Regions from separate parts of the Bacillus sp. 41-22 genome, predicted to be linked through region 3. Evidence: a T-box and tRNA genes for the amino acid it is inferred to sense, from the RefSeq annotation. Region 3 holds a T-box; the other regions hold tRNA genes.
What was found. A T-box is a leader RNA that pairs with one kind of tRNA and senses whether it is charged. The one in region 3 lies ahead of thrS (threonine--tRNA ligase), so its partner is inferred to be a tRNA-Thr.

Region 1 (4,269 bases), 1.7 Mb from region 3:
TAAGCGAAGCTCTGAACTGAAGCCCCAGTAAACGGCGGCCGTAACTATAACGGTCCTAAGGTAGCGAAATTCCTTGTCGGGTAAGTTCCGACCCGCACGAAAGGTGTAACGATTTGGGCACTGTCTCAACCAGAGACTCGGTGAAATTATAGTACCTGTGAAGATGCAGGTTACCCGCGACAGGACGGAAAGACCCCGTGGAGCTTTACTGTAGCCTGATATTGAATTTTGGTACAGTTTGTACAGGATAGGCGGGAGCCATTGAGACCGGAGCGCTAGCTTCGGTGGAGGCGCTGGTGGGATACCGCCCTGACTGTATTGAAATTCTAACCTACGGGTCTTATCGACCCGGGAGACAGTGTCAGGTGGGCAGTTTGACTGGGGCGGTCGCCTCCTAAAGTGTAACGGAGGCGCCCAAAGGTTCCCTCAGAATGGTTGGAAATCATTCGTAGAGTGCAAAGGCATAAGGGAGCTTGACTGCGAGACCTACAAGTCGAGCAGGGACGAAAGTCGGGCTTAGTGATCCGGTGGTTCCGCATGGAAGGGCCATCGCTCAACGGATAAAAGCTACCCCGGGGATAACAGGCTTATCTCCCCCAAGAGTCCACATCGACGGGGAGGTTTGGCACCTCGATGTCGGCTCATCGCATCCTGGGGCTGTAGTCGGTCCCAAGGGTTGGGCTGTTCGCCCATTAAAGCGGTACGCGAGCTGGGTTCAGAACGTCGTGAGACAGTTCGGTCCCTATCCGTCGTGGGCGCAGGAAATTTGAGAGGAGCTGTCCTTAGTACGAGAGGACCGGGATGGACGCACCGCTGGTGTACCAGTTGTTCTGCCAAGGGCATAGCTGGGTAGCTATGTGCGGAAGGGATAAGTGCTGAAAGCATCTAAGCATGAAGCCCCCCTCAAGATGAGATTTCCCATAGCGTAAGCTAGTAAGATCCCTGAAAGATGATCAGGTTGATAGGTTCGAGGTGGAAGCATGGTGACATGTGGAGCTGACGAATACTAATAGATCGAGGACTTAACCATATAATATGAAGCAACGTTATCTAGTTTTGAGAGAATATAAAAAACTTATTGACTTTCAGGGTGAATAAGTTATAATAATGATTGTCTCAAAAGAATAATGTCTGGTAATGATGGCAGAGAGGTCACACCCGTTCCCATACCGAACACGGAAGTTAAGCTCTCTAGCGCCGATGGTAGTTGGGACCTTGTCCCTGTGAGAGTAGGACGTTGCCAGGCAATATTATTCCGCAGTAGCTCAGCGGTAGAGCTATCGGCTGTTAACCGATCGGTCGTAGGTTCGATTCCTACCTGCGGAGCCATTGGAGAGCTGTCCGAGTTGGCCGAAGGAGCACGATTGGAAATCGTGTATACGTCACAAGCGTATCAAGGGTTCGAATCCCTTGCTCTCCGCCATAAGGAATTTATAATATTTGGCCCGTTGGTCAAGTGGTTAAGACACCGCCCTTTCACGGCGGTAACACGGGTTCGAATCCCGTACGGGTCACCACTTTTGGAGGATTAGCTCAGCTGGGAGAGCACCTGCCTTACAAGCAGGGGGTCGGCGGTTCGATCCCGTCATCCTCCACCATATAAATTATATGAATAATATTGTCGCGGGGTGGAGCAGTACGGTAGCTCGTCGGGCTCATAACCCGAAGGTCGCAGGTTCAAATCCTGTCCCCGCAACCAAACATTCTCGTAATGTGGTTGCTAACACTTATCATATAATTATATAAATAATATTATCGCGGGGTGGAGCAGTACGGTAGCTCGTCGGGCTCATAACCCGAAGGTCGCAGGTTCAAATCCTGTCCCCGCAACCAAATGGTCCCGTGGTGTAGTGGTTAACATGCCTGCCTGTCACGCAGGAGATCGCCGGTTCGACCCCGGTCGGGACCGCCATTTTAATAAGGCTCGGTAGCTCAGTCGGTAGAGCAGAGGACTGAAAATCCTCGTGTCGGCGGTTCGATTCCGTCCCGAGCCACCATTTTAATAAAATATGCCGGCTTAGCTCAATTGGTAGAGCAACTGACTTGTAATCAGTAGGTTGGGGGTTCAAGTCCTCTAGCCGGCACCATGTAAGTTTCGGAGGGGTAGCGAAGTGGCTAAACGCGGCGGACTGTAAATCCGCTCCTTCGGGTTCGGCAGTTCGAATCTGCCCCCCTCCACCATTTTACATAGGGGCATAGTTTAAAGGTAGAACTGAGGTCTCCAAAACCTCCAGTGTGGGTTCAATTCCTACTGCCCCTGCCAAATATATAAACACAACATGGCGGTTGTGGCGAAGTGGTTAACGCACCGGATTGTGGCTCCGGCATTCGTGGGTTCAATTCCCATCAGTCGCCCCATTTTTATTTTTTAAAAATTACAAATAAATTAATGGATACTTACATATAATTAAGTAAAACTTCGGTGGGCTATAGCCAAGCGGTAAGGCAACGGACTTTGACTCCGTCATGCGCTGGTTCGAATCCAGCTAGCCCAGCCATTTTTGCGGAAGTAGTTCAGTGGTAGAATACAACCTTGCCAAGGTTGGGGTCGCGGGTTCGAATCCCGTCTTCCGCTCCATTTTAACTTCATATGGCGGCATAGCCAAGTGGTAAGGCAGAGGTCTGCAAAACCTTTACCACCGGTTCAAATCCGGTTGCCGCCTTTCTTTTATGCCGATGTGGCGGAATTGGCAGACGCGCACGACTCAAAATCGTGTTCCTTCGGGAGTGTCGGTTCGACCCCGACCATCGGTATCACGAACGGCGTAACATCAAGGCTCTACACTAATTGTGTAGAGTTTTTTTGTGTTTTTTTTACACTACAAAATAAGCACTAATAGTGCGTTGGGGTAGTGTGCGGTGAGTAAGTGACGAACTTTAGATACAGTTGGAAGAAACTATGAAGTATTAAAAGGATAAAATTTCAGTAGAATATTACATATACAAGAATTTTTTCGAGCACTCTAGAGAGAATCTCTCCACCCTGGTGACATGAAGTTAAATCCGATACCACCAGTTGAAATTACCACATTATCAGCTGGTAATTTCGTAATTTCAAAAAACTTCTTTTCAAACTCTTCTCTGTTGTACTTGTACATAGTTGAGTGACACGACCATATTTGCGTTGAAGTACTCAACCAGTCCCCTAATTCCTTTAATTTAGGGAACGAATCAAATTGAATTGGACCATCCAATTTTATGAATCTCACTTGATAGATAGTTGGGGTTTAACTTCTCTCCTATTCCTTTAAAACCATGTGATTTTTTCTCATTTGAATGTGTCATAATTCTCCCTCCATCTTTTCTTCAAATTTTTTCCTATTTTAATTATACAGCAATAGAAAGTAATTAAGGAAATATTATGGGATTAGTAGAGGAATGAAAAGGAATAACTTTAGTTTGATAATGAATAGTTCATAACATACTACATAACAAATCTTTAAAAGGACATGGCAGCTTTGCCCTGTTTCTTATTGTTTAGCGAGAAATAATAAAATAAATCATCACAGTAATAAATGAAATATGATAAATTTAATCAAGGGAGAGAAATGAAAGTAAAAGGTGTCAGTTATTTAATATGATTCCATTTTGGTCCGTTTCATTTTAATTTATCATGTTTAAAGAAGCTCAAAATTTTTAAAATGCTTTAAAATAAAGGATTTTAAGGGTAGCACTCTATATAAATGTCACCTAAAAAGACCCTAACAGAAATGTTAGGGTTTTTTTTGTTAAATTATGCTATGTGATTCTAAAATTCGTAATAAACTTAGGAATTCATGTATAATATAACTTGTCGAAAGAACAAAATGATAGTGATTTATATTATGTCTGTAATATGAATCAAAAATGAACTTTTTATATTTCTTTTAAAAATGTGTTGAATACACATTATATTTCATATTAATATTTTTATGTAGATTTAAAATGGGAAAGAGAGTGGAAAGTATGGGCCGTAAATGGAACAATATTAAAGAAAAAAAAGCATCAAAAGATGCAAATACAAGCCGTATATACGCGAAATTTGGACGTGAAATTTATGTGGCAGCAAAACAAGGCGAGCCAGATCCAGAATCAAACCAAACGTTAAGAGTTGTATTAGAACGTGCGAAAACATACAACGTGCCAAGAACAATTATTGACCGTGCGATTGAAAAGGCAAAAGGCGGTTCAGAAGAAAACTATGACGAGCTTCGTTATGAAGGCTTTGGACCAAACGGATCTATGGTAATTGTAGATACACTGACAAATAACGTAAACCGTACTGCAGCA
Region 2 (4,269 bases), 1.5 Mb from region 3:
AAGTTTCACTTTATCTATGTAGGAAATATTAATTCATTATTACATCATTAACGATGAATATTGTTATATTCAAAATCTATCATAATACTTATATCTCTCAGTATATCATTTTTTCTCTTATTAAAAATCAGGAATGACAAATTAAAAAAAACTGTCAAAAATATTGACGCTATACTTATTATATAATGTCTCAGATACATCACGCTAACATATTAGTTTAATCCGTATATACTAGAATAATGTATCTGATCTTTATAAATAGTTTATTCCGTATGCTCTGAGATTTCACTTAAAGCAAACCCTGCTTGATCATCTGCTGATTTTCTTATAGCTAAATCACCTAGTGCTAGCATCCCAACAAGTTGACCGCTCTCAACAACCGGTAACCGTCTAATTTGATATTGTGCCATTAATTCTGTAGCTTTTTCAATAGAATCATCTGGAGAAACTGAAACAATGTTTGTTGTCATTACATTTGTAATTTGATTAGATCCAGGATGTTTTTCAGCAATCCCACGAACAACTAAGTCTCGATCAGTAACAAGCCCAACAACTTGTTTATTTTCAATAACAGGAATCAATCCAACCGATTCTTCCTTCATTTTTACAGCCGCCTCATATACATTGTCTAATGGTGTACAATGTACGATATGAGTACTCATAAGTTCTCTAACTTGCGTCATTTTTCATCTCCTCCTTTTAATACATACCATAGCTTTTCCTAAATCCCTTTATTTATTTCAGAAAAATAAGGTGATAAAAAGAGGCTTATACATAATAAAAAAGAGTCAGCAATATGCTGACTCTTTTTTTATGACCCGTACGGGATTCGAACCCGTGTTACCGCCGTGAAAGGGCGGTGTCTTAACCACTTGACCAACGGGCCATGGCTCCGCAGGTAGGACTCGAACCTACGACCGATCGGTTAACAGCCGATAGCTCTACCACTGAGCTACTGCGGAATATATATGGTGGGCCTAAATGGACTCGAACCATCGACCTCACGCTTATCAGGCGTGCGCTCTAACCAGCTGAGCTATAGGCCCATACTTTACAGGGGCAGTAGGAATTGAACCCACACTGGAGGTTTTGGAGACCTCAGTTCTACCTTTAAACTATGCCCCTAAATGATGCCGGCTAGAGGACTTGAACCCCCAACCTACTGATTACAAGTCAGTTGCTCTACCAATTGAGCTAAGCCGGCATAAAAAAAAACAAAAAAATGGTGGCTCGGGACGGAATCGAACCGCCGACACGAGGATTTTCAGTCCTCTGCTCTACCGACTGAGCTACCGAGCCAACATAAAATGGCGGTCCCGACCGGGGTCGAACCGGCGATCTCCTGCGTGACAGGCAGGCATGTTAACCACTACACCACGGGACCATTGGTTGCGGGGACAGGATTTGAACCTGCGACCTTCGGATTATGAGCCCGACGAGCTACCGTACTGCTCCACCCCGCGACGATATTATGTTTTAAAAATAAATGGAGGAGGTAGAGGGATTCGAACCCCCGCGCGACTCTCGCCGCCTGTCGGTTTTCAAGACCGATCCCTTCAGCCGAACTTGGGTATACCTCCATGAAGGAAAAATTAATATCTTATTCATTTTTATATGTAACTAAACCACTTTTTAAAAAAATGGAGGAGGTAGAGGGATTCGAACCCCCGCGCGACTCTCGCCGCCTGTCGGTTTTCAAGACCGATCCCTTCAGCCGAACTTGGGTATACCTCCGACATATAAAAAATAAAGTGGAGCCTAGCGGGATCGAACCGCTGACCTCCTGCGTGCAAGGCAGGCGCTCTCCCAGCTGAGCTAAGGCCCCATGTTTTTGGGAAAATCGGGAAGACAGGATTTGAACCTGCGACCCCCTGGTCCCAAACCAGGTGCTCTACCAAGCTGAGCCACTTCCCGTTAATAAAAGCGCGCCCGAGAGGAGTCGAACCCCTAACCTCTTGATCCGTAGTCAAACGCTCTATCCAATTGAGCTACGGGCGCATATGGTGCCGAGGGCGGGGGTCGAACCCGCACGGTGGTCACCCACCGCAGGATTTTAAGTCCTGTGCGTCTGCCTGTTCCGCCACCCCGGCATGTCATACTGAAAATTGGAGCGGAAGACGGGATTCGAACCCGCGACCCCAACCTTGGCAAGGTTGTATTCTACCACTGAACTACTTCCGCAAGACATGTTTGAGTTATTTTATTAAAAGTGCGGGTGAAGGGAGTCGAACCCCCACGCCAAAGGCGCTAGATCCTAAGTCTAGTGCGTCTGCCAATTCCGCCACACCCGCATATTTTTTAAGAAAATGGTGAGCCATGAAGGATTCGAACCTTCGACCCTCTGATTAAAAGTCAGATGCTCTACCAACTGAGCTAATGGCTCTTAATGGCTGGGCTAGCTGGATTCGAACCAGCGCATGACGGAGTCAAAGTCCGTTGCCTTACCGCTTGGCTATAGCCCAATAATTAAGAAATGGTGGAGGGGGGCAGATTCGAACTGCCGAACCCGAAGGAGCGGATTTACAGTCCGCCGCGTTTAGCCACTTCGCTACCCCTCCGACATATATGGTGGAGGATGACGGGATCGAACCGCCGACCCCCTGCTTGTAAGGCAGGTGCTCTCCCAGCTGAGCTAATCCTCCATTTTGCCTGGCAACGTCCTACTCTCGCAGGGACAAGGTCCCAACTACCATTGGCGCTAGAGAGCTTAACTTCCGTGTTCGGTATGGGAACGGGTGTGACCTCTCTGCCATCATTACCAGACTATATTCGATTGAGACAAACATTATTATACTTGATTCACTTAGAAAGTCAATAAGTTTTTTATATTCTCTCAAAACTAGATAACGTTGCTTCATATTATATGGTTAAGTCCTCGATCTATTAGTATTCGTCAGCTCCACATGTCACCATGCTTCCACCTCGAACCTATCAACCTGATCATCTTTCAGGGATCTTACTAGCTTACGCTATGGGAAATCTCATCTTGAGGGGGGCTTCATGCTTAGATGCTTTCAGCACTTATCCCTTCCGCACATAGCTACCCAGCTATGCCCTTGGCAGAACAACTGGTACACCAGCGGTGCGTCCATCCCGGTCCTCTCGTACTAAGGACAGCTCCTCTCAAATTTCCTGCGCCCACGACGGATAGGGACCGAACTGTCTCACGACGTTCTGAACCCAGCTCGCGTACCGCTTTAATGGGCGAACAGCCCAACCCTTGGGACCGACTACAGCCCCAGGATGCGATGAGCCGACATCGAGGTGCCAAACCTCCCCGTCGATGTGGACTCTTGGGGGAGATAAGCCTGTTATCCCCGGGGTAGCTTTTATCCGTTGAGCGATGGCCCTTCCATGCGGAACCACCGGATCACTAAGCCCGACTTTCGTCCCTGCTCGACTTGTAGGTCTCGCAGTCAAGCTCCCTTATGCCTTTGCACTCTACGAATGATTTCCAACCATTCTGAGGGAACCTTTGGGCGCCTCCGTTACACTTTAGGAGGCGACCGCCCCAGTCAAACTGCCCACCTGACACTGTCTCCCGGGTCGATGAGACCCGTAGGTTAGAATTTCAATACAGTCAGGGCGGTATCCCACCAGCGCCTCCACCGAAGCTAGCGCTCCGGTTTCAATGGCTCCCGCCTATCCTGTACAAACTGTACCAAAATTCAATATCAGGCTACAGTAAAGCTCCACGGGGTCTTTCCGTCCTGTCGCGGGTAACCTGCATCTTCACAGGTACTATAATTTCACCGAGTCTCTGGTTGAGACAGTGCCCAAATCGTTACACCTTTCGTGCGGGTCGGAACTTACCCGACAAGGAATTTCGCTACCTTAGGACCGTTATAGTTACGGCCGCCGTTTACTGGGGCTTCAGTTCAGAGCTTCGCTTACGCTAACCCCTCTCCTTAACCTTCCAGCACCGGGCAGGTGTCAGCCCCTATACTTCGCCTTACGGCTTCGCAGAGACCTGTGTTTTTGCTAAACAGTCGCTTGGGCCTATTCACTGCGGCTTTCCGTTAAGAAAGCACCCCTTCTCCCGAAGTTACGGGGTCATTTTGCCGAGTTCCTTAACCAGAGTTCTCTCGCACACCTTAGGATTCTCTCCTCGCCTACCTGTGTCGGTTTGCGGTACAGGCACCTTTTATCTCGCTAGAAGCTTTTCTTGGCAGCGGGGAATCAAAGACTTCGCTCCATAAGGAGCTTCCCCATCACAGCTCAGCCTTCACGATAAGCGGATTTGCCTACTTATCAGCCTAACTGCTTGGA
Region 3 (4,269 bases):
CACTGCATTTGAAACTGGAATTACTTTCACTTGAACTGGTGCCACCCATGCTGGGAACGCGCCTCCAAAGTGCTCAATTAATATTGCTAAAAAACGGTCTAAAGATCCTAAAACTGCTCGGTGAATGACAACTGGTCTTCTTTTTTCATTATTTTCATCTATATAATTTAAATCAAATTTTTCTGGCATTTGGAAATCAAGTTGGACTGTTCCGCACTGATGACTTCTATTTAAAGCATCTTTAATATGGAAATCAATTTTCGGACCGTAGAATGCACCGTCACCTTCATTTAATCTATATTTATAATTTAACGACTGTAATACATTTTCTAATGCCAATTCTGCTTGCTCCCATAATTTATCATCACCCATTGAATCTTCTGGACGAGTAGAAAGCTCTACTTCATACTCGAAACCAAAAGTTTTATACACATAGTCAATTTGCGCCAACACTGATTTGATTTCATCTTCAATTTGTTCTGGTGTTACAAATAAATGAGCATCATCTTGGCAGAAAGTACGAACTCTTAATAATCCGTTTAAAGCGCCACTAAATTCATGTCGATGCACTTGACCGAACTCACACATACGAATCGGTAATTCACGATAAGAATGTAATTTATTTTTAAACATAAGCATATGGCCTGGGCAATTCATCGGTTTTAACGCAAAACTTTTATGATCTACTTCTGAGAAATACATGTTGTCTTTGTAATGTCCCCAGTGTCCTGACTTCTCCCATAATTCTTGATTCATCATAAATGGAGTACGCACTTCTTGATAATTGTACTCATTTTGAATTTCTCTTAAAAATGCTTCTAATTCATTGCGAATAATCTGTCCTTTTGGCAAGTAAAAGGGCATTCCCGGAGCCTCTTCCGAAAACATAAACAATTCAAGTTCACTACCTAATTTCCGATGATTTCTCTTTGCGGCCTCCTCAACAAAATGTAAATACTCTTCTAATTTTTGTTGAGAAGAGAAAGCAACACCATATATACGCTGAAGCACTTGATTGTTACTATCACCTCGCCAATATGCACCAGAAACATGAGTTAATTGAAATGCTTTCAAATAACCAGTAGATGGCAAATGTGGTCCTCTACATAAATCTACAAATTCACCTTGTTTATACAGTGTTACACTTTCTCCATTAGGAATTGCTTCTAAAAGCTCTAATTTCAAACTATCATTCATTTCTTGAAACAATTCTTTTGCTTCTTCTCGAGAAACCTCAACTCGCTCTATCTTTACATTTTCATTTATAATATTTTTCATTTCTTTTTCTATTTTCGGTAAATCTTCTACGTTTACACTACTTGGAAGATCCATGTCATAATAAAATCCATTTTCAATGACTGGCCCTACACCAAGGTTTACATCACCATAAATTCTTTTTACAGCTTGCGCTAATATATGTGCCGCAGAGTGTCTTGCAATTTTTACCCCTTCATCTGAATCCATAGCAATGATTTCAACTTTCGCACTTTCTTCAATGTTTCGTCGTAAATCAAAAGACTGATCATTAACTTTTCCTGCGACTGCTTTCTTTTTCAAGCTACTACTAATTGCCCCAGCAATTTCTTCTAAAGTAATGCCTTTCACAAATTCTTTAACGCTACCATCTGGAAATTTAATTTCGATCATCTGTTCTTTCATTTTTCATCTCTCCATTTCATAATAAAAAGCACACTCATCCCTAAAATAGGGACGAGTGTGCTTTTACCCGTGGTTCCACCCAGATTCCCATCGCAAATATACAATGGCTTCTTTTACGGTAACGTCGTTTACACGGCACTAGATACTTGATTTCCCCAGTGCAGCTCTAAGGTGGTAAGTTATTTTACTGCGTTAGGAAGTTCTCAGCTTTTCTTCCTTCTCTGTATAACCGTTTAAAATAACTCGTGTCCTTTTCTTCGCTTATTATGAAATAAAATATAAAAAAGCATATTCATCCCTAGTAAATAGGGACGAATATGCTTATATTCGTGGTTCCACCCAGATTCCCATCACAAAAAACATAATGGCTTCTTTTGCGATAACGTCGCTTACACGGCACTAGATACTTGATTTCCCCAGTGCAGCTCTAAGGTGGTAAGTTATTTTACTGCGTTAGGAAGTTCTCAGCTTTCCTTCCTTCTCTGTATAACCGTTTAAAATAACTCGTGTCCTTTTCTTTGCTTTTGTAACAAATACATTTATTGTTATTTAATATATCCTATTCATTTTATTTTTACAAGTGTTAAAAATATATCTTTTATTCAAAAAAAAGAAACCAAAAACATTTTTTGGTCTCCCCTTCTCTTTTTTACCAATCTTGTGGTTCGTAATTTAAGTCTGAAAATAGGCGTTTTTTCTCTTTTTTCGATAAATCTCTCCACTGTCCGACTGGTAAATTATTCAACTCAATATTCATAATTCTCGTACGTTTTAACGTGTATACTTGATAACCCAAAGCTTCACACATACGGCGAATTTGACGATTTAGCCCCTGTGTTAAAATAATTTGGAACTCATATTTTGATAACTGTGTTACTTCACAAGGAAGTGTTTTTGTATCTAAAATTTTAATACCTGCTGCCATTTTCTCTAAAAACTCCGGTGTAATCGGCTTATCTACTGAAACGATATATTCTTTCTCATGTTTGTTTTCAGCACGTAAAATCTCATTAACGATATCGCCATCATTCGTTAACAAAATTAAACCATCTGAGTCTTTATCGAGACGTCCGATGTGATTAATTCGTAAAGGATGATTCACTAAATCGATAATATTACCTTTTACGGCTTTTTCACTTGTACATGTAATACCTACTGGTTTATTTAAAGCGATATACACATGGTCTCGAGCAATACGAAGTTGCTCTCCATTTACTCGTACGTCATCACCTGGATTTACTTGGTCACCAATTTTTGCAACCTTACCGTTAATAATTACTTTTCTCTCGTTAATTAACTTATCTGCTCCACGTCGAGACGCTTTTCCAGCTTCACTAATAAATTTATTGATACGCAAGTTAGGCACATCCTTTTCATAAAAAATTTCAAGCTCACACTGCTTCTACCGTACAATACAAAAGGGTAAGCCTCCTATTATAACTTAAATATATTAACATGAAAGGGTATATGACGTCTTCACTTAATTACATGTTTACACGAAAATAATTGGTCCTCTTTTCCTTTTCACCTCAAACTGTTTAGCAGTCAATAGATTAACCCTTGAATATAACATCATTTATTTACTTTTTTCATAGATAATATACCGATATAAGTTTGATTAATCATGCCTAAATAACTCACAATATGTGAAAAATAAAAAAGAACCCTTTTGAAAATAATCAAAATGGATCCTTCTTCAACTAAACGAATACTAGTTTTTATACAAAAGTGTTCAATAATTATAATCTTTGATAGAAAACATCGTTCAACAAACAAAATAATCTCGAACTCCCCTAATTTTTTACGCTTCACTATTTTCTTCACATACTCCAAAAAGAAGCCCTTGATTATCTATACAATAAGCAAAGTAACCCATATTAGGAATAGCAGTTTTAGGTACAACTACTTGTCCACCATTTTCAATAACTTTATTTATGTACTCATCAACTGAAGGTACTTCAATCGAGTTAGTTGTCCTAGTAGCACCATCAGGTGATTTCATTAATCCACCATCGATACCAGGTCTATCACTCTCACCTGTAATTATGAACCAATAGTCATGTGGCCCAGGCATTTTTTCAAACTTCCATCCAAAACTATTTGTATAAAATTGAATAGCTTCTTCAGGGTTTGGGACTTGCAATTCAAATCTTAAAACTCTACTCATTTAAATATCTCCCCTCTTATTCTTGTACAAAGTAATTATACAAGAACTAATGTTCTGTATCGAATTTTTCGAAACTAGCTACTTTAATAAGTTCTAACTTTATTTAGAAGCGGCAACAGACCATTCTTCCTCCCGAATAACTCTCTTCCCATTTATATTTTCAACATACTCATTTACATTTGCTAACTGATATAACTCTGGGAAAATTTCTTTCATATAGAGTTCATGTGCTATTTCATCTTGCCAATACGTTAATACTATGTAACGATTTTCAGTCTTTAAAGACTTCCCAACAACTCCACCTAACATTCCTTTTGCATTTTCCATTCCTTTATTCCAAATTGTTTCTTGCGTATGTAAAAAATACTTTTCTTTTCCTTCTTTCACATCGCAAATTGCAACTCTTACAAATGATCCTTGTGCAGTTACGTCTTTCAAAGGAG
Region 4 (4,269 bases), 2.1 Mb from region 3:
TAATGAACCAACTAACTTTTCTATCAGCTAATATTTTTATCCGTGCCTTTCTCCATCAATACCTAGAATTACACAAAACATCCTCAAATAACTGAATTTAAAAAACACTTCTACACTTAGAAGCGTTTTTCTGATGCTAGTTTCCACACTGCTGCAATATTTCTCGCTGTCATTTCTATATTCTCTTCTGCCCTTTTATATGCCTCTTCTAATGTCATTGGACTTGCTGTAATACTAAATACTGCATCAATTCCCTTTTCATAAACAATTGTATAGTTCGGAGATACAGATCCACCAATAGCAATTACAGGAATATGACGGCATTTCGCCCGCTTCGCGACACCAACAGGAGCTTTTCCATAAGCTGTTTGTTCATCTATCCTTCCCTCACCAGTTACAATAAGATCGGCACCCTCTATACACTTATCAAAATTTGTATAATCTAATACAATTTCAATCCCTTTTCTTAGCTGTCCCTTTAGTACTGCAACGACAGCGGCTCCCATTCCTCCAGCTGCCCCTGCACCAGGTATTAGGGACACATCAAAAGATACGTACTGTTTAAGTATATTAGCATAATGTTTTAAATTCCCGTCTAGCTCTTTCATCATCTCTACATTCGCACCCTTTTGTCTCCCAAATACAAAAGACGCTCCCTTTGGTCCAACTAATGGATTGTCGACATCACATGCTGCTTCTAGCTTTATATCCTTCAAACGTGTATCCATACGAGAAAGGTTAAGAGCAGTAATCAAATGTAATGTTCCTCCAGAGGGCTCAATTACTTCACCTTTCCTATTAATAAACTCTACGCCTAAAGCAGACAACATACCTGCCCCACCATCATTTGTAGCACTTCCTCCAAGCCCTAAAATAATGTGTTTAGCTCCTTGATCTAATGCATGTAATATCAGTTCACCTGTCCCTTTTGTCGTTGTAATAAGTGGGTTTCTCTTTTCAATTGGAACGTGTTGTAATCCTGATGCTGCCGCCATTTCAATAAATGCTGTCTCCTTATCCTTAGACATTCCATAATAGGCTTGCACACTCCAAGCGGCCCTGTCACATTAAGTGATATAATGCCCCCCATTGTAGCACCAACAAGAGATTCGACCGTTCCTTCACCTCCATCTCCAATTGGTACTTTAACGTACTCTGCTTTAGGAAAAACTGCTGCAAAACCCCTTTCAATAGCTTCACATACCTCTATAGCTTTCAGGCTTTCTTTATATGAATCCGATGCAATGACAACTTTCATAATTATCCCCCCTTATTCAATCCCTTTTTTTCATTTTAAACGATATACGGAAAAGTTTCCTTTTTGAGTGGAATTTAAACACAAAAAAAGCTTACATCATTTGATGTAAGCTTTTCCTATTTATATGGAGCCTAGCGGGATCGAACCGCTGACCTCCTGCGTGCAAGGCAGGCGCTCTCCCAGCTGAGCTAAGGCCCCTTAGTAATTAAGCGGAAGACGGGATTCGAACCCGCGACCCCAACCTTGGCAAGGTTGTATTCTACCACTGAACTACTTCCGCGAAAATGGTGAGCCATGAAGGATTCGAACCTTCGACCCTCTGATTAAAAGTCAGATGCTCTACCAACTGAGCTAATGGCTCGTAAATGGCTGGGCTAGCTGGATTCGAACCAGCGCATGACGGAGTCAAAGTCCGTTGCCTTACCGCTTGGCTATAGCCCATTAATATTTACTAGTATGGTTATCTTTTCAAAAAAATAAACCCTCTCAGGTTATTTTAAAGAAAATGGTGGAGGGGGGCAGATTCGAACTGCCGAACCCAAAGGAGCGGATTTACAGTCCGCCGCGTTTAGCCACTTCGCTACCCCTCCGACATTTAAAAATATATGGTGGAGGATGACGGGATCGAACCGCCGACCCCCTGCTTGTAAGGCAGGTGCTCTCCCAGCTGAGCTAATCCTCCAAAAGTGGTGACCCGTACGGGATTCGAACCCGTGTTACCGCCGTGAAAGGGCGGTGTCTTAACCACTTGACCAACGGGCCAAAAAAAAACAAAACTTTTCCCAAGCTTCCAACCGGGCTTGAACCGGTGACCTCTTCCTTACCATGGAAGTACTCTACCAGCTGAGCTATGGAAGCATAATGGCTCCGCAGGTAGGAATCGAACCTACGACCGATCGGTTAACAGCCGATAGCTCTACCGCTGAGCTACTGCGGAATAATATAAGCCTGGCAACGTCCTACTCTCACAGGGACAAGGTCCCAACTACCATCGGCGCTAGAGAGCTTAACTTCCGTGTTCGGTATGGGAACGGGTGTGACCTCTCTGCCATCATTACCAGACTTTTAACATTATACACATTCTTTTGAGAATGTCAAAAGGAATTTTAAATATATATTCCTTCAAAACTAGATAACATTAGCTTCATATTATATGGTTAAGTCCTCGATCTATTAGTATTCGTCAGCTCCACATGTCACCATGCTTCCACCTCGAACCTATCAACCTGATCATCTTTCAGGGATCTTACTAGCTTACGCTATGGGAAATCTCATCTTGAGGGGGGCTTCATGCTTAGATGCTTTCAGCACTTATCCCTTCCGCACATAGCTACCCAGCTATGCCCTTGGCAGAACAACTGGTACACCAGCGGTGCGTCCATCCCGGTCCTCTCGTACTAAGGACAGCTCCTCTCAAATTTCCTGCGCCCACGACGGATAGGGACCGAACTGTCTCACGACGTTCTGAACCCAGCTCGCGTACCGCTTTAATGGGCGAACAGCCCAACCCTTGGGACCGACTACAGCCCCAGGATGCGATGAGCCGACATCGAGGTGCCAAACCTCCCCGTCGATGTGGACTCTTGGGGGAGATAAGCCTGTTATCCCCGGGGTAGCTTTTATCCGTTGAGCGATGGCCCTTCCATGCGGAACCACCGGATCACTAAGCCCGACTTTCGTCCCTGCTCGACTTGTAGGTCTCGCAGTCAAGCTCCCTTATGCCTTTGCACTCTACGAATGATTTCCAACCATTCTGAGGGAACCTTTGGGCGCCTCCGTTACACTTTAGGAGGCGACCGCCCCAGTCAAACTGCCCACCTGACACTGTCTCCCGGGTCGATAAGACCCGTAGGTTAGAATTTCAATACAGTCAGGGCGGTATCCCACCAGCGCCTCCACCGAAGCTAGCGCTCCGGTTTCAATGGCTCCCGCCTATCCTGTACAAACTGTACCAAAATTCAATATCAGGCTACAGTAAAGCTCCACGGGGTCTTTCCGTCCTGTCGCGGGTAACCTGCATCTTCACAGGTACTATAATTTCACCGAGTCTCTGGTTGAGACAGTGCCCAAATCGTTACACCTTTCGTGCGGGTCGGAACTTACCCGACAAGGAATTTCGCTACCTTAGGACCGTTATAGTTACGGCCGCCGTTTACTGGGGCTTCAGTTCAGAGCTTCGCTTACGCTAACCCCTCTCCTTAACCTTCCAGCACCGGGCAGGTGTCAGCCCCTATACTTCGCCTTACGGCTTCGCAGAGACCTGTGTTTTTGCTAAACAGTCGCTTGGGCCTATTCACTGCGGCTTTCCGTTAAGAAAGCACCCCTTCTCCCGAAGTTACGGGGTCATTTTGCCGAGTTCCTTAACCAGAGTTCTCTCGCACACCTTAGGATTCTCTCCTCGCCTACCTGTGTCGGTTTGCGGTACAGGCACCTTTTATCTCGCTAGAAGCTTTTCTTGGCAGCGGGGAATCAAAGACTTCGCTCCATAAGGAGCTTCCCCATCACAGCTCAGCCTTCACGATAAGCGGATTTGCCTACTTATCAGCCTAACTGCTTGGACGTGCACAACCAATCGCACGCTTCTTCTATCCTTCTGCGTCCCTCCATTGCTCAAACGATAAAGAGGTGGTACAGGAATATCAACCTGTTGTCCATCGCCTACGCCTGTCGGCCTCGGCTTAGGTCCTGACTAACCCTGAGCGGACGAGCCTTCCTCAGGAAACCTTAGGCATTCGGTGGACGGGATTCTCACCCGTCTTTCGCTACTCATACCGGCATTCTCACTTCTAAGCGCTCCACCAGTCCTTCCGGTCTGACTTCACTGCACTTAGAACGCTCCCCTACCACTGATACCATTGGTATCAATTCGCAGCTTCGGTGGTGTATTTAGCCCCGGTACATTTTCGGCGCAGAGTCACTCGACTAGTGAGCTATTACGCACTCTTTAAATGGTGGCTGCTTCTGAGCCAACATCCTAGTTGTCTAAGCAACTCCACATCCTTTTCCACTTA

Region 1: it has a tRNA-Thr gene. The T-box ahead of thrS (threonine--tRNA ligase) is inferred to sense a tRNA for this amino acid. The anticodon was not compared.
Region 2: it has a tRNA-Thr gene. The T-box ahead of thrS (threonine--tRNA ligase) is inferred to sense a tRNA for this amino acid. The anticodon was not compared.
Region 4: it has a tRNA-Thr gene. The T-box ahead of thrS (threonine--tRNA ligase) is inferred to sense a tRNA for this amino acid. The anticodon was not compared.

What each region holds. Positions count from the first base shown of each region.
Region 1 is NZ_CP084035.1:522,896-527,164, forward strand. Features, by position in the region: rRNA gene LCF45_RS02665 (23S ribosomal RNA) at 1-1,030, shown strand, start outside; rRNA gene rrf (5S ribosomal RNA) at 1,131-1,246, shown strand; tRNA gene LCF45_RS02675 (tRNA-Asn) at 1,255-1,329, shown strand; tRNA gene LCF45_RS02680 (tRNA-Ser) at 1,332-1,423, shown strand; tRNA gene LCF45_RS02685 (tRNA-Glu) at 1,443-1,517, shown strand; tRNA gene LCF45_RS02690 (tRNA-Val) at 1,523-1,598, shown strand; tRNA gene LCF45_RS02695 (tRNA-Met) at 1,623-1,699, shown strand; tRNA gene LCF45_RS02700 (tRNA-Met) at 1,757-1,833, shown strand; tRNA gene LCF45_RS02705 (tRNA-Asp) at 1,837-1,912, shown strand; tRNA gene LCF45_RS02710 (tRNA-Phe) at 1,922-1,997, shown strand; tRNA gene LCF45_RS02715 (tRNA-Thr) at 2,012-2,087, shown strand; tRNA gene LCF45_RS02720 (tRNA-Tyr) at 2,098-2,181, shown strand; tRNA gene LCF45_RS02725 (tRNA-Trp) at 2,190-2,263, shown strand; tRNA gene LCF45_RS02730 (tRNA-His) at 2,283-2,358, shown strand; tRNA gene LCF45_RS02735 (tRNA-Gln) at 2,424-2,498, shown strand; tRNA gene LCF45_RS02740 (tRNA-Gly) at 2,504-2,578, shown strand; tRNA gene LCF45_RS02745 (tRNA-Cys) at 2,593-2,663, shown strand; tRNA gene LCF45_RS02750 (tRNA-Leu) at 2,673-2,754, shown strand; partial or broken gene LCF45_RS02755 (DUF3884 family protein) at 2,964-3,285, opposite strand; gene LCF45_RS02760 (YebC/PmpR family DNA-binding transcriptional regulator) at 3,946-4,269, shown strand, end outside.
Region 2 is NZ_CP084035.1:733,906-738,174, reverse strand. Features, by position in the region: gene LCF45_RS03750 (CBS domain-containing protein) at 264-683, opposite strand; tRNA gene LCF45_RS03745 (tRNA-Glu) at 815-886, opposite strand; tRNA gene LCF45_RS03740 (tRNA-Asn) at 888-962, opposite strand; tRNA gene LCF45_RS03735 (tRNA-Ile) at 970-1,046, opposite strand; tRNA gene LCF45_RS03730 (tRNA-Trp) at 1,055-1,125, opposite strand; tRNA gene LCF45_RS03725 (tRNA-Thr) at 1,132-1,204, opposite strand; tRNA gene LCF45_RS03720 (tRNA-Phe) at 1,224-1,299, opposite strand; tRNA gene LCF45_RS03715 (tRNA-Asp) at 1,309-1,384, opposite strand; tRNA gene LCF45_RS03710 (tRNA-Met) at 1,387-1,463, opposite strand; tRNA gene LCF45_RS03705 (tRNA-Ser) at 1,488-1,580, opposite strand; tRNA gene LCF45_RS03700 (tRNA-Ser) at 1,642-1,734, opposite strand; tRNA gene LCF45_RS03695 (tRNA-Ala) at 1,753-1,825, opposite strand; tRNA gene LCF45_RS03690 (tRNA-Pro) at 1,841-1,914, opposite strand; tRNA gene LCF45_RS03685 (tRNA-Arg) at 1,925-1,998, opposite strand; tRNA gene LCF45_RS03680 (tRNA-Leu) at 2,002-2,090, opposite strand; tRNA gene LCF45_RS03675 (tRNA-Gly) at 2,107-2,181, opposite strand; tRNA gene LCF45_RS03670 (tRNA-Leu) at 2,211-2,291, opposite strand; tRNA gene LCF45_RS03665 (tRNA-Lys) at 2,308-2,383, opposite strand; tRNA gene LCF45_RS03660 (tRNA-Gln) at 2,388-2,462, opposite strand; tRNA gene LCF45_RS03655 (tRNA-Tyr) at 2,475-2,558, opposite strand; tRNA gene LCF45_RS03650 (tRNA-Val) at 2,567-2,642, opposite strand; rRNA gene rrf (5S ribosomal RNA) at 2,648-2,763, opposite strand; rRNA gene LCF45_RS03640 (23S ribosomal RNA) at 2,864-4,269, opposite strand, start outside.
Region 3 is NZ_CP084035.1:2,244,138-2,248,406, reverse strand. Features, by position in the region: gene thrS (threonine--tRNA ligase) at 1-1,659, opposite strand, end outside; T-box leader at 1,704-1,926, opposite strand; T-box leader at 1,964-2,187, opposite strand; gene LCF45_RS11495 (pseudouridine synthase) at 2,309-3,016, opposite strand; gene LCF45_RS11490 (hypothetical protein) at 3,232-3,492, opposite strand; gene LCF45_RS11485 (VOC family protein) at 3,461-3,826, opposite strand; gene LCF45_RS11480 (YdbC family protein) at 3,926-4,269, opposite strand, start outside.
Region 4 is NZ_CP084035.1:153,786-158,054, reverse strand. Features, by position in the region: partial or broken gene LCF45_RS00940 (glycerate kinase) at 117-1,258, opposite strand; tRNA gene LCF45_RS00935 (tRNA-Ala) at 1,384-1,456, opposite strand; tRNA gene LCF45_RS00930 (tRNA-Gly) at 1,467-1,538, opposite strand; tRNA gene LCF45_RS00925 (tRNA-Lys) at 1,544-1,619, opposite strand; tRNA gene LCF45_RS00920 (tRNA-Gln) at 1,625-1,699, opposite strand; tRNA gene LCF45_RS00915 (tRNA-Tyr) at 1,765-1,848, opposite strand; tRNA gene LCF45_RS00910 (tRNA-Val) at 1,865-1,940, opposite strand; tRNA gene LCF45_RS00905 (tRNA-Glu) at 1,946-2,020, opposite strand; tRNA gene LCF45_RS00900 (tRNA-Thr) at 2,044-2,116, opposite strand; tRNA gene LCF45_RS00895 (tRNA-Asn) at 2,121-2,195, opposite strand; rRNA gene rrf (5S ribosomal RNA) at 2,205-2,320, opposite strand; rRNA gene LCF45_RS00885 (23S ribosomal RNA) at 2,412-4,269, opposite strand, start outside.